One region of the Pseudoalteromonas sp. 120-MNA-CIBAN-0494 genome, then DNA from elsewhere that is predicted to be linked to it. Evidence: predicted binding sites of a transcription regulator. Region 1 holds the regulator's gene; the other holds the start of a gene.

Region 1 (5,718 bases):
TTCATCACCTGTATGGTTTGGCTTTGGTACCCTTATTTTACTCAGGTAAATACGGTTGCTAAAGCCGACTCAGAAGTAATAGCTAAACCCGATTACACCGCCATTGAGCTAAAACAAACAGCTTTTGACGAAAACGGTGAAATTAGCCATAAAGTAACTGCGGTTAAAACGGAGCTTTACGAGCAGCTAGGATTTACCTTATTCGAAAAACCTACTTTCATATTGTACGACGATAGACAAAAAACGTGGCGTATCAATGCTGATGAAGCAACACTTTACGATGAAAGACAATTAATTTTAGAGGGTAATGTAACTGCCCAAAACTTAATTGATGGCGCAATGATAGACAAAATTATCGCCGACAATATTCAAGTAGATATAATGCTACTCACTATGCGCAGCGAACAGCCCGTTATTATAACTGGACCGAATTTAAAGATCACCGGTAAAGGCCTTGAAGCCAATTTAACAACCGAGGTGATAAAACTAATTAACCATACGCGAACACTATATTATGACCAATAACCTTGCAAAAATACTTATTATTCCATCGCTTATACTTGTATTTAATAGTAATGCGGCAGAGCAAAGTACTTCCCCATTAGCTAATCAAATTTCTATTAGTGCTGACCGACAAGAAGGTCAACTAAAAGAAAACGTTGGTATTTTTGATAAAAATGTCGAGATAATTCACGGCAATCGTCGTATAACCGCCGATCGTTTAGAAGTACATAAGCGCGACGAACTTGGCGATAATAAACAACTATTAATTGCCACGGGCAGCCCTGCATATTTTGAAGAAAAGCAAGCAGATGGTACTGTCATGAGCGCCAGCGCTAACGAAGTACGTTACGATGTAGCGAAACGTTTTTTAACCCTGGTAGGAGATGCAAACATTTCTCAAGCTGGGCAAAAAATTACGGCTAAAAGCATCACCTACGATATAGAGCAACAGCTTATAAGTGCTGAAAAAGATGAAAACTCAACTGATCGGGTACACACTATTTTAGTGCCTATAGACGTAAAAAAAGAACAAAAACTCAATAAAGGTCAGCCATGAGTACATTAAAAGCAGAGCTATTAGCAAAAAGCTATAAAGGCCGTGAAGTTGTTAAAAATGTAGGACTTGAAGTAAAAGCTGGCAGCATTGTTGGTTTACTTGGCCCAAATGGCGCAGGTAAAACCACTACCTTTTACATGATTGTAGGCTTAGTTCCTAGCGACAAAGGTAAAATATTAATTGATGATAACGATATTACCTTACTTCCTATGCACAGCCGTGCTCGTTTAGGTATTGGTTATTTACCACAAGAATCTTCTATTTTTAGAAAGCTCACTGTGTATCAAAATTTAATGGCTATTTTAGAAACGCGTAAGCAACTAAATAAACAAGCCAGGGAAGAAACCCTAAATAGTTTGTTGGACGAATTTAGCCTGCAACATATTCGCGACAGCTTAGGTATGGCGCTATCTGGTGGTGAACGTCGCCGCGTAGAAATAGCACGTGCTTTAGCTGCAGATCCTAAATTTATATTGCTTGATGAGCCCTTTGCTGGCGTGGATCCTATTTCAGTGCTCGATATTAAAAAAATTATAGAACACCTTAAAAATCGTGGTATTGGCGTACTAATTACCGACCACAATGTAAGGGAAACCCTTGATGTTTGTGAAAAAGCCTACATTGTTTCTCATGGGGAGCTAATTGCATCTGGTACTCCTGAATTTGTATTAAACGATAAAACAGTACGTGATGTTTATTTAGGCGAGCAGTTCAAACTGTAATATTTATGTTATTACTATAAGCATCTGCTAAGATTAATCATATCAATTTATAAGGATTGTTAGAGATAAATGAGGCAATCATTACAGCTGCGCATGGGCCAGCAACTTACAATGACTCCGCAACTGCAACAGGCTATTCGCTTATTGCAGCTTAGTACCTTGGATCTCCAGCAAGAAATACAAGAAGCACTTGATAGCAACCCATTACTTGAAGTTGATGAACAAGATTACACGGAAGAATCAGCAGGTAAAAACGAGCAAAAAGCAGATGACATTACTGTTAGCGCCTCTGCTGACGACACCCCAAGCGAGTATGAGCAAGATAGCGGTGAAGCACTAAATAAAGACACCATAAGCGACGACATGGCCATGGATGTATCATGGGATGAATATATGAGCGCAGCGCCTGCCTCTTCATCAGGGCCAATGCCTGAAGATGAATCTATTTATCAAGGTGCATCAACCGAAACCCTGCATGAATACTTAATGTGGCAATTACAGCTCACCCCTTTTAGCCCTACCGACGAAGCTATTGCCATAGCTATCGTTGAAGCCGTAGATGACTCTGGTATTTTAACCCTCAGTTGCGAAGACCTTTTAGCAAGCTTTAACCAAGAAACTGACGACGAACACGAAGTAGAACTAGATGAAATAGAAGCAGTGCTAAAGCGCATTCAATTATTTGATCCTGTTGGTATTGCAGCTCGCAGCTTGCAAGAATGCTTATGCATTCAATTAAATCAATTTGATAAAGACACCCCTTATATTAACGAAACAAAAATGGTGTTAACTGATCATATCGATTTACTCGCTGCTCGCGACTATCGTACGTTAATGAAAAAAACTAAGCTCAAAGAAGAAGAGCTTAAAGAAATAATGACACTTATTCATACGCTTAATCCTAAGCCTGCGGATACTATTGTCAGAGAAGAGTCTGAATACGTTATACCTGACGTGTCTGTTAAAAAAATAAAAGGCCGCTGGGTGGTAGAGCTAAACCCAGATAGCATGCCAAAAATACGTGTTAACAGCCAATATGCGGCTATGTCTCGTACAGTAAAATCCAGCGGTGACAGCCAATTTATTCGCTCGCACTTACAAGAAGCTAAATGGTTTATTAAAAGCCTAGAAAGTAGAAACGAAACGCTCCTGAAAGTAACTAATTGTATTGTTAAGCAGCAACAAGCGTTTTTTGAACATGGCCCAGAAGCCATGAAACCTATGGTATTAAACGATGTTGCCGAAATAGTTGAAATGCACGAGTCGACTATTTCACGGGTCACTACGCAAAAATATATGCACACTCCACGTGGCATTTTTGAGCTTAAGTACTTTTTTTCAAGCCATGTAAGCACCGAAAATGGTGGCGAATGTTCATCAACTGCCATACGTGCCCTGATTAAAAAGTTGATAGCTGCAGAAAACTTAGCCAAACCATTGAGTGATAGCAAGATTGCAGATATATTGGCTGAGCAAGGAATTAAAGTAGCTAGACGGACAATTGCAAAATATCGCGAATCTCTGGCTATTCCCCCGTCGAATCAACGTAAAAGCTTGATTTAAGACGTACAACAAAGAGGAAAATGCTGATGCAACTAAACTTAACTGGTCGTCATGTAGACATTACAGACTCATTAAGAGACTATGTAAATAATAAATTTGCAAAGCTGCAAAGACACTCAGATCACATAACTAATGTGCATGTTATTCTCGATGTAGAAAAATTAAGTCAAAAAGCTGAAGCAACAATTTTTGTAAGTGGCGCTGAGCTATTTGCATCGACCGAACACCAAGATATGTACGCTGCCATTGACTCGTTGATTGACAAACTCGATCGTCAAGTAATTAAACACAAAGAGAAGTTTGCTCGACACTAACACTATGAAATTAAGCTCACTTATATGCCAGGACTGCAGCAAAGCTGTGGTCCTTTTTAATAGTAAAAAAAGAATTTTAGAATTCATCAGTGAACTCGCGCATAAAAAAATGCCGTATTTACCTCAGCAAGATATTCTCACTGCTTTATTGGCAAGAGAAAAGCTAGGTAGTACCGGTATTGGCCGAGGAATAGCAATTCCACATGGCCGTATGAGCGGGGCACAAGAGCCTCTTGCCTTAATTTTAATAAGCGAAACCGCTATTAATTTTGATGCAATTGATAATCGTCCAGTTGATATTTTTGTTGCGCTTATAGTGCCCGATGGCGATAACCAGCAGCACTTGAAAACACTAGCCACAATAGCTGATAAACTAAACGATAAAGAGTTTTGTAAGCAATTGCGTGCGGCAAAGTCTGATGAAGCGTTATACCAAGTTATTTTGGATCAATCCTAGTTACTAATAAAGGGGTGGTAAATGGAATTAATTATTATAAGTGGCCGATCAGGTTCTGGTAAGTCAGTTGCTTTACGTGTTGTAGAAGATTTAGGTTACTATTGTGTAGATAATATTCCGGTAAATTTGCTGCCTTCATTAGTGCGCAGTGTCTCTGATAACTACGATAAAATAGCCGTTAGTATAGACGTGCGTAACCTGCCTAAAGACCAGCAGCAGTTTAACGATATTCTTGAGTACTTGCCCGACTTTGCTAAACCAACGTTATTTTATTTAGATAGCGACGATCAAACGTTAATCCGCCGTTATTCAGAAACACGTCGCTTGCACCCGCTTTCGATTGATTCGCTACCGCTAGATTTAGCAATAAAAAAGGAAAAAGAATTACTCGATGTACTCGTAACGCGGGCTGATCATGTCATTGATACAACCGATTTAAGTGTGCATCAACTTGCTGAATCTATGCGTGAAACCATACTCGGTAAAAAAGACAAACAGCTTATCATTACCTTTGAGTCGTTTGGCTTTAAGCATGGTATTCCCAAAGGTGCTGATTATGTTTTTGATGCGCGTTTTTTACCAAACCCACACTGGGAACCGGAGCTCAAGCCTTTAACTGGATTAGATCAACCAGTAAAAGATTATTTAGCTAGTCATAGTATTGTGCAAAAATTCACTTGGCAAATTCAAACCTTTGTACAAACGTGGTTACCACACCTAGAGCGTAATAATCGCAGTTATTTAACCATTGCTATTGGTTGTACTGGTGGTCAGCACCGCTCAGTTTATTTAGCGCAAACAATTGGTGAAAGCTTTGCTATGTCTCACCCTAATGTAAAAATTCGCCATCGCGAGCAAGAAAAATAATTCAATTTAAATAATCATCTGTTCAGCTTAAGTAGAGTATCTTATGCGCTTAGAAAATACATTTTTAATAAAAAACAAGCTAGGCCTGCATGCTAGAGCTGCTACCGTATTAGCACAATTAGCGGTACAATTTGACGCATCTATTACCTTATTTCAAGATGAAAAAGAAGCCGCTGGCGATAGCGTACTGGCTTTAATGTTACTAGAAAGCAGCCAAGGTAAAGAAGTAAAAGTAGTGTGCGAAGGACCCGATGCAGAGCATGCTTTACATGCCGTTGGCCAATTAATAGCGCAGCGCTTTAACGAACAAGAATAGTAGGCACTTTATTTAAACCAAGTAAACGAGCTAAAATATAGGGTTAGTGAAACCTTAAGCTAGTTTGGCTAAAAAAAGTAAGATAAACTGAACGAAGTTAATGACTAACTTCTTCCCTAACGTTATAAAAATAAATTAAGGACGCCAATGCCCGAAACTTTCGAACAAGACTACCCACTACAACAATTACAACAAGTGACCAAGTCACTCAATAGTGGTCAGTTTGTTCAAGTTAGGCGCATGCTGGCAAAAACAGCTCCTTGTGATACCGCACTTTTACTAGAATCATCACCGCATAAAGTTCGTCGCCTGCTCTGGCAATTAGTTGATCCAGATGTACAAGGTGATGTTCTTGAAGAACTCTCTGAAGATGTACGTTTAGGCATTATTGCCCAAATGGAACCTAAGCACATTGCTGC
Region 2 (5,718 bases), on a different contig from region 1:
AAGTTCGGTGGCACTTCAGTTGGTTCAATAGAGCGAATTGAAGCGGTTGCCGACCTTGTTGTTAAAACTAAACAACAAGGCCATCAAGTGGTTGTAGTGCTCTCGGCTATGTCGGGAGAAACCAACCGCTTAATTAATCTCGCCAAACAAATAGATACTCGGCCAAGTAGCCGTGAACTTGACGTATTAATTAGCACCGGCGAGCAGGTTTCGGTGGCTTTATTAGCTATGGCTATTATTAAACGCGGTCATTCTGCTGTGAGTTTATTAGCCGATCAGGTTAATATTTTAACCGATAATATGTTTGGCAAAGCCCGTATTACAGATGTAGCTGCAACGCGTTTAAAACATGAGCTTGAGCATAACCGTATTGCAATTATTGCGGGTTTTCAGGGCCGTGATATTGAAGGAAATGTAACTACATTAGGGCGTGGCGGTACCGATACTTCGGCGGTTGAAATTGCTGGAGCAATAAAAGCTGACGAATGTCAGATCTATACCGACGTTAACGGCGTATATACTACAGACCCTCGTGTTGAACCTAATGCACGACGAATGAGCCAAGTTACCTTTGCTGAAATGCTAGAGTTAGCAAGTTTAGGGGCTAAAGTATTGCATATTCGTTCAGTTGAAGCGGCAGGAAAGCACAATGTGCCACTTAGGGTGCTATCAAGTTTTTACCCTGATGCTGGTACATTGATTAGTTTTGAGGAGAGCGATATGCCTGGTAATGTCGTTTCGGGTATTGCGTTTAATCGTGATGAATGTTTAATAAATGTAGAGGGTGTACTTAGTGGTACACAATATCTTGCAAAGATTTTGAAACTTTTTGCAGATAATGGCATCGAAATAGATATGATTAATCAAGTTAATCATAATGTTGACAAAGTAGACTATGCTTTTACTGTACACACAAATGATTATTTACACGCATTAGACGTTTTAACAGAGCAGCAAGCTCAGTTAACAGCACAAAATATTTTTGGGTTAACAACAGTGGCTAAAGTGTCTGCTGTTGGTATGGGTATGAAGTCACATTCGGGTGTTGCTAGTTTATTTTTTGATGCATTAGCTGCAGAAAATATTAATGTTATTTTAGTGTCTACATCAGAAATTAAAATATCGGTTTTAATAGATGAAAAATACCTAGAGTTGGCTGTTCGTGCATTACATAAGATATTTTTAACAGAAAATGAATAGATTGATAGGTTTTACTTACTTTTTAGTCTAATTTTCATTAAAATGTTTTAGCGGAATCTTATAATTTTATTGGAACAAGGGAGCAAAAGAATGCTAATACTAACTCGTAGAGTAGGTGAAACCCTAATGATCGGTGACGAAGTAACCGTTACTGTTCTAGGTGTTAAAGGGAATCAAGTTCGAATCGGTGTTAACGCACCAAAAGACGTTTCAGTGCATCGTGAAGAGATTTACATGCGTATTCAAGCTGAAAAGTCTAACCCTGAACCTGGCAATGCTTAATCAGCAATGTATATAACTTAGTTACATACTGAGTTATTGCCAAAAGCCACTCACTGAGTGGCTTTTTTGTGTATAAAATTAAGTGTTTCGGCAGTTAATATGTGCTTGGATATATACTGCATACCTTTTTTGTTTTTTAATAGTATGCCGCGCTCTGTGGTTATAACTTCGTTAATATCTGACCACAGAAGTTGGGTGTTTTTATAAAAGTTACTCGATTTAATCCCTTCTTCGTCAAAGGTAAGGGTGACCTCAGACCCCGAGGCTTTGCTTAGCATTTGTCTAGTAACCCACCAAGGACGGCGATAATAAAAGGCAATACATTCGAGTACCGCAACCATGATCAGAAAAGATCCTAGGTAATGATCGTCTAAACCATAAATTCCAAATAAACCGAGTGCTACTAATAGCGCCAATAAAAAGTATTTTGGTTGCGCGCGCTTGCTATGCGCAACTGATTCGTCAAAGCACTCATAAAAATAAGGCTTATCAAGCGTGTAGGTTGTTGTAAGTGTCATATAGAAGTTCTTAAAACATAGTTATATGCATTTTAACAAGCTAACCAGTAAATGCGCAGTTATATAATAAATAACTGCATAATAGATAAAGATATTGGCGTTTATTATTTATCAGATCCAACCTTTAATTTAGATATTATTTTATTACACACATAAAAAAACGGCTCATTTTAGAGCCGTTTTTTTAATAAATTAGAAGAATTAACAGTTAGTTTCTTCTGCATTTACACCTTCTTTTACTTCTTCACATGCATCTTCAACTTTGTTTTGCACGTCAGTTACTGCTTCGTCAATACGTTCACCAGCATCTTCTGCGTGGTTATCTTCACAGCCCATAATAAATAAACTTGCGAATAGGCCAATTAGTGCTGCTCTTAAAGTTGTCGAATTCATAATGTAATTCCTTGTAAATTTTGATTTAAATGATTTTTAATTAGTTTAAAACTTTAGTTTGTTACCTAGGGCTTTTTGCCACGTAGGGCACCCGATACTAAAGATATAACTAAAAGTATTAAAAATATAAAAAATATAATTTTTGCAATACCCGCTGCGGCGCCTGCTATACCACCAAAACCTAACACTGCAGCAATTAAAGCAATTACTAAAAAAGTGATTGTCCAGCGTAACATTGTATTCTCCTTGGTTTATCAAATTTGCTCAATGGATATGGTGCGAGTTACGTGCCATTGTTTTTTTGCTTTTAAATCAATGGCTTGCTTTTGTTTGTGTTATTTCAGCGTGCACTCAATGGTAAGTTTTACGCTTTGCTATGTAATTTATTCATACTGATACAAGTGATTATGGATGTTAGTTTTTTATAAGAGAAGTTAGCGCATATTGATTTTTAGAATTGAGTTTAAGAGCTATTAAATTGCAGTTCGAGACTTACGAGCATAGCGGGCTTAATAACAGCGGCTATTTAAATGGTTGAATAATTAACAAATATATTTGGTAAGACCAATTGCCAGTGGTGAAATTACTTTATGCTAATAGAACTGTTAACGCTTTACTTTAAGTGCATTATTAACGGTTTTTAGGTCGCCTATATAACTTTTATTTATATTCACTATTTTTATTATCTATGTAATAGCGCGTATCTAGTCCTTTTTGTAGTGTTAAGTTAATTAATAGCATGTTAGTTTTGTTTAAATTGGTTTTACCAATTTACAGGCTATAGACAAAACACTGTTTTTTGTTATTATTCGGTGAATAATTATTTACGTAAAATGATTTTTTATTTTGATTTCGGTATGAGTTTTATAGGAGAGGAAAATGGATATCGCTGCTTTACTTACAACAGCAAGCAACTTAATGCTAACCGGTATGGTGGGGGTGTTTGTGTTTCTGTCATTATTAATTACCTGCGTTACGGTTATGTCTAAGCTGGTATCTCGCTTTGCAGAGCCTGAGCTTGCAATGCCTGCCAGAACACCGTCTTTTAAATCACAAGGTGTGCCTAATGAGCACATCGCCGCAATTAGTGCTGCCATTGCTCAGTACAAAACAAACAATAATTAAAGGAGCACTTAAATGGCTAAATTAAAATTAACAGAACTGGTACTACGTGATGCGCATCAATCATTGTTAGCAACTCGTATGCGCCTTGACGATATGCTACCGATTGCAAAAAAGCTTGATGATGCAGGTTATTGGTCTATTGAGTCGTGGGGTGGAGCTACGTTTGATTCGTGTATTCGTTATTTAGGTGAAGATCCTTGGGAGCGTATTCGCGCACTAAAAAAAGCGATGCCAAATACTAAACAGCAAATGCTATTACGCGGTCAAAATTTATTAGGTTACCGCCATTATGCTGACGATGTAGTAGAAAAATTTGTAGAGCGTGCCCATAAAAATGGCGTTGATGTATTTCGTATATTTGATGCAATGAACGATGTACGTAATCTTGAAACGGCAATTAAAGCGGCTATAAAAGTAGGCGCACATGCCCAAGGGACTATTTCTTATACAGTAAGCCCTGTTCATACGCTTGATATGTGGTTAACGCTAGCTAAGCAGTTGGAAGATTTAGGCTGTCATTCAATTTGTATTAAAGATATGGCGGGTTTATTAAAGCCGTACGATGCTGAAAAACTAATTAAAGCACTAAAAGAAACTGTATCTATTCCAATTGCAATGCAGTGCCACGCCACAACAGGTTTAAGTACTGCGACTTATCAAAAAGCGATTGATGCAGGCATTGATATGCTTGATACCGCAATTTCATCTATGAGTATGACTTACGGACACACCGCAACTGAAACTATTGTATCGATAGTTGAAGGGACTGAGCGTGATACTGAGCTTGATTTAAATCACCTTGAAGAAATTGCTGCTTACTTTAGAGATGTACGTAAAAAATACGCGGCATTTGAAGGTAGCTTAAAAGGGGTTGATGGCCGTATTTTACTCGCGCAAGTACCTGGTGGCATGTTAACTAACATGGAAAACCAGCTTAAAGAGCAAGGCGCAGCAGATAAGCTTAATGAAGTTTTACTTGAGATCCCACGTGTACGAGAAGATTTAGGCTTTTTACCGCTTGTTACACCAACGTCGCAAATTGTAGGCACTCAAGCGGTACTTAATGTACTAACGGGTGAGCGCTATAAAACAATTACTAAAGAAACAGCTGGCGTATTAAAAGGTGAATATGGCCTAACACCAGCACCTATGAATAAAGAGCTACAAGAGCGTGTGCTTGATGGAGCAGAGGTAATTACTTGTCGTCCTGCAGATAATATTGCACCTGAGCTTGCAACGCTTGAGGCTGAATTATTAAAAGAAGTACAAGAGCAAGGTTTAACTCTTGCTGATGAGCAAATTGATGACGTACTAACGTATGCATTATTCCCACAGGTTGGTTTGAAGTTTATTAAAAACCGTAACAACCCAGATGCATTTGAGCCAGTTCCTTGTGTTGAAGATAAAAGTAATAAAGCTCCCTCTAAATCAGCTTCAAATAACAACAGCGTTAAAGCTGAGCAATACAGCGTAAAAGTAGACGGTAAGGTTTACGACGTTGTTGTAGCTCAAGGCGGCGAGCTTAAAGAAGTTACATTAAAAGACTCAGAACATATTCCTCAGTCTGCTTCGGTTGCATCAGGCGAAACACTTAACGCCCCTTTAGCCGGTAATATTTTTAAGATAAAGGTAAAAGCAGGGCAAGTTGTGAATGAAGGTGATGTAGTGATTATTATGGAAGCCATGAAAATGGAAACTGAAATACGCGCTACGCACACCGGAACAATTGCTGAAGTGTTAGTTGGTGAAGGCGATGCTGTAACTACCGGCGACGCTATGATTGCATTAGCTTAGGAGTAAATAGAGGATGGATGGTATTTTAAACCTCTGGCATGCCACAGGCATTGCTAACTTTACATTTCCAGCGTTGATTATGATTGCGGTAGGCTGTTTATTATTGTTTTTGGCAATAGCCAAAAAATTTGAGCCCCTATTATTATTACCTATCGGCTTTGGTGCAATATTAACTAATATTCCGGTGGCAGGTTTATCCGACCCCGGCGGCTTACTGCATTATGTGTATTATGTAGGTATTGATACCGGTATTTTTCCACTATTAATATTTATGGGAGTAGGCGCGTTAACTGATTTTAGTGCGCTAATTGCTAACCCTCGTATGTTGCTATTAGGTGCAGCTGCACAGTTTGGTATTTTTGCGACTTTGTTTGGCGCTATTTTACTTAACTATGTACCTGGTTTT

What was found. The regulator sigma-54, encoded in region 1, starts transcription at its own class of promoters, with help from an activator protein. The targets are predictions, from matches to a motif close to GTTGGCACGNNNNTNGNNT.
Region 2: a site for sigma-54 is predicted at 2,670-2,688, ahead of AAEY55_RS15190 (DUF1328 family protein). Genes of this name have one in related genera too.

The regions. Positions count from the first base shown of each region.
Region 1 is NZ_JBEOOE010000002.1:134,146-139,863, forward strand. Features, by position in the region: gene lptC (LPS export ABC transporter periplasmic protein LptC) at 1-525, shown strand, start outside; gene lptA (lipopolysaccharide transport periplasmic protein LptA) at 515-1,060, shown strand; gene lptB (LPS export ABC transporter ATP-binding protein) at 1,057-1,782, shown strand; gene AAEY55_RS02345 (RNA polymerase factor sigma-54) at 1,852-3,345, shown strand; gene hpf (ribosome hibernation promoting factor) at 3,372-3,659, shown strand; gene ptsN (PTS IIA-like nitrogen regulatory protein PtsN) at 3,664-4,116, shown strand; gene rapZ (RNase adapter RapZ) at 4,138-4,983, shown strand; gene AAEY55_RS02365 (HPr family phosphocarrier protein) at 5,027-5,299, shown strand; gene mgtE (magnesium transporter) at 5,447-5,718, shown strand, end outside.
Region 2 is NZ_JBEOOE010000032.1:11,998-17,715, forward strand. Features, by position in the region: gene AAEY55_RS15170 (aspartate kinase) at 1-1,200, shown strand, start outside; gene csrA (carbon storage regulator CsrA) at 1,291-1,482, shown strand; gene AAEY55_RS15180 (YcxB family protein) at 1,533-2,000, opposite strand; gene AAEY55_RS15185 (hypothetical protein) at 2,202-2,393, opposite strand; gene AAEY55_RS15190 (DUF1328 family protein) at 2,459-2,629, opposite strand; gene AAEY55_RS15195 (OadG family protein) at 3,273-3,518, shown strand; gene oadA (sodium-extruding oxaloacetate decarboxylase subunit alpha) at 3,531-5,312, shown strand; gene AAEY55_RS15205 (sodium ion-translocating decarboxylase subunit beta) at 5,326-5,718, shown strand, end outside.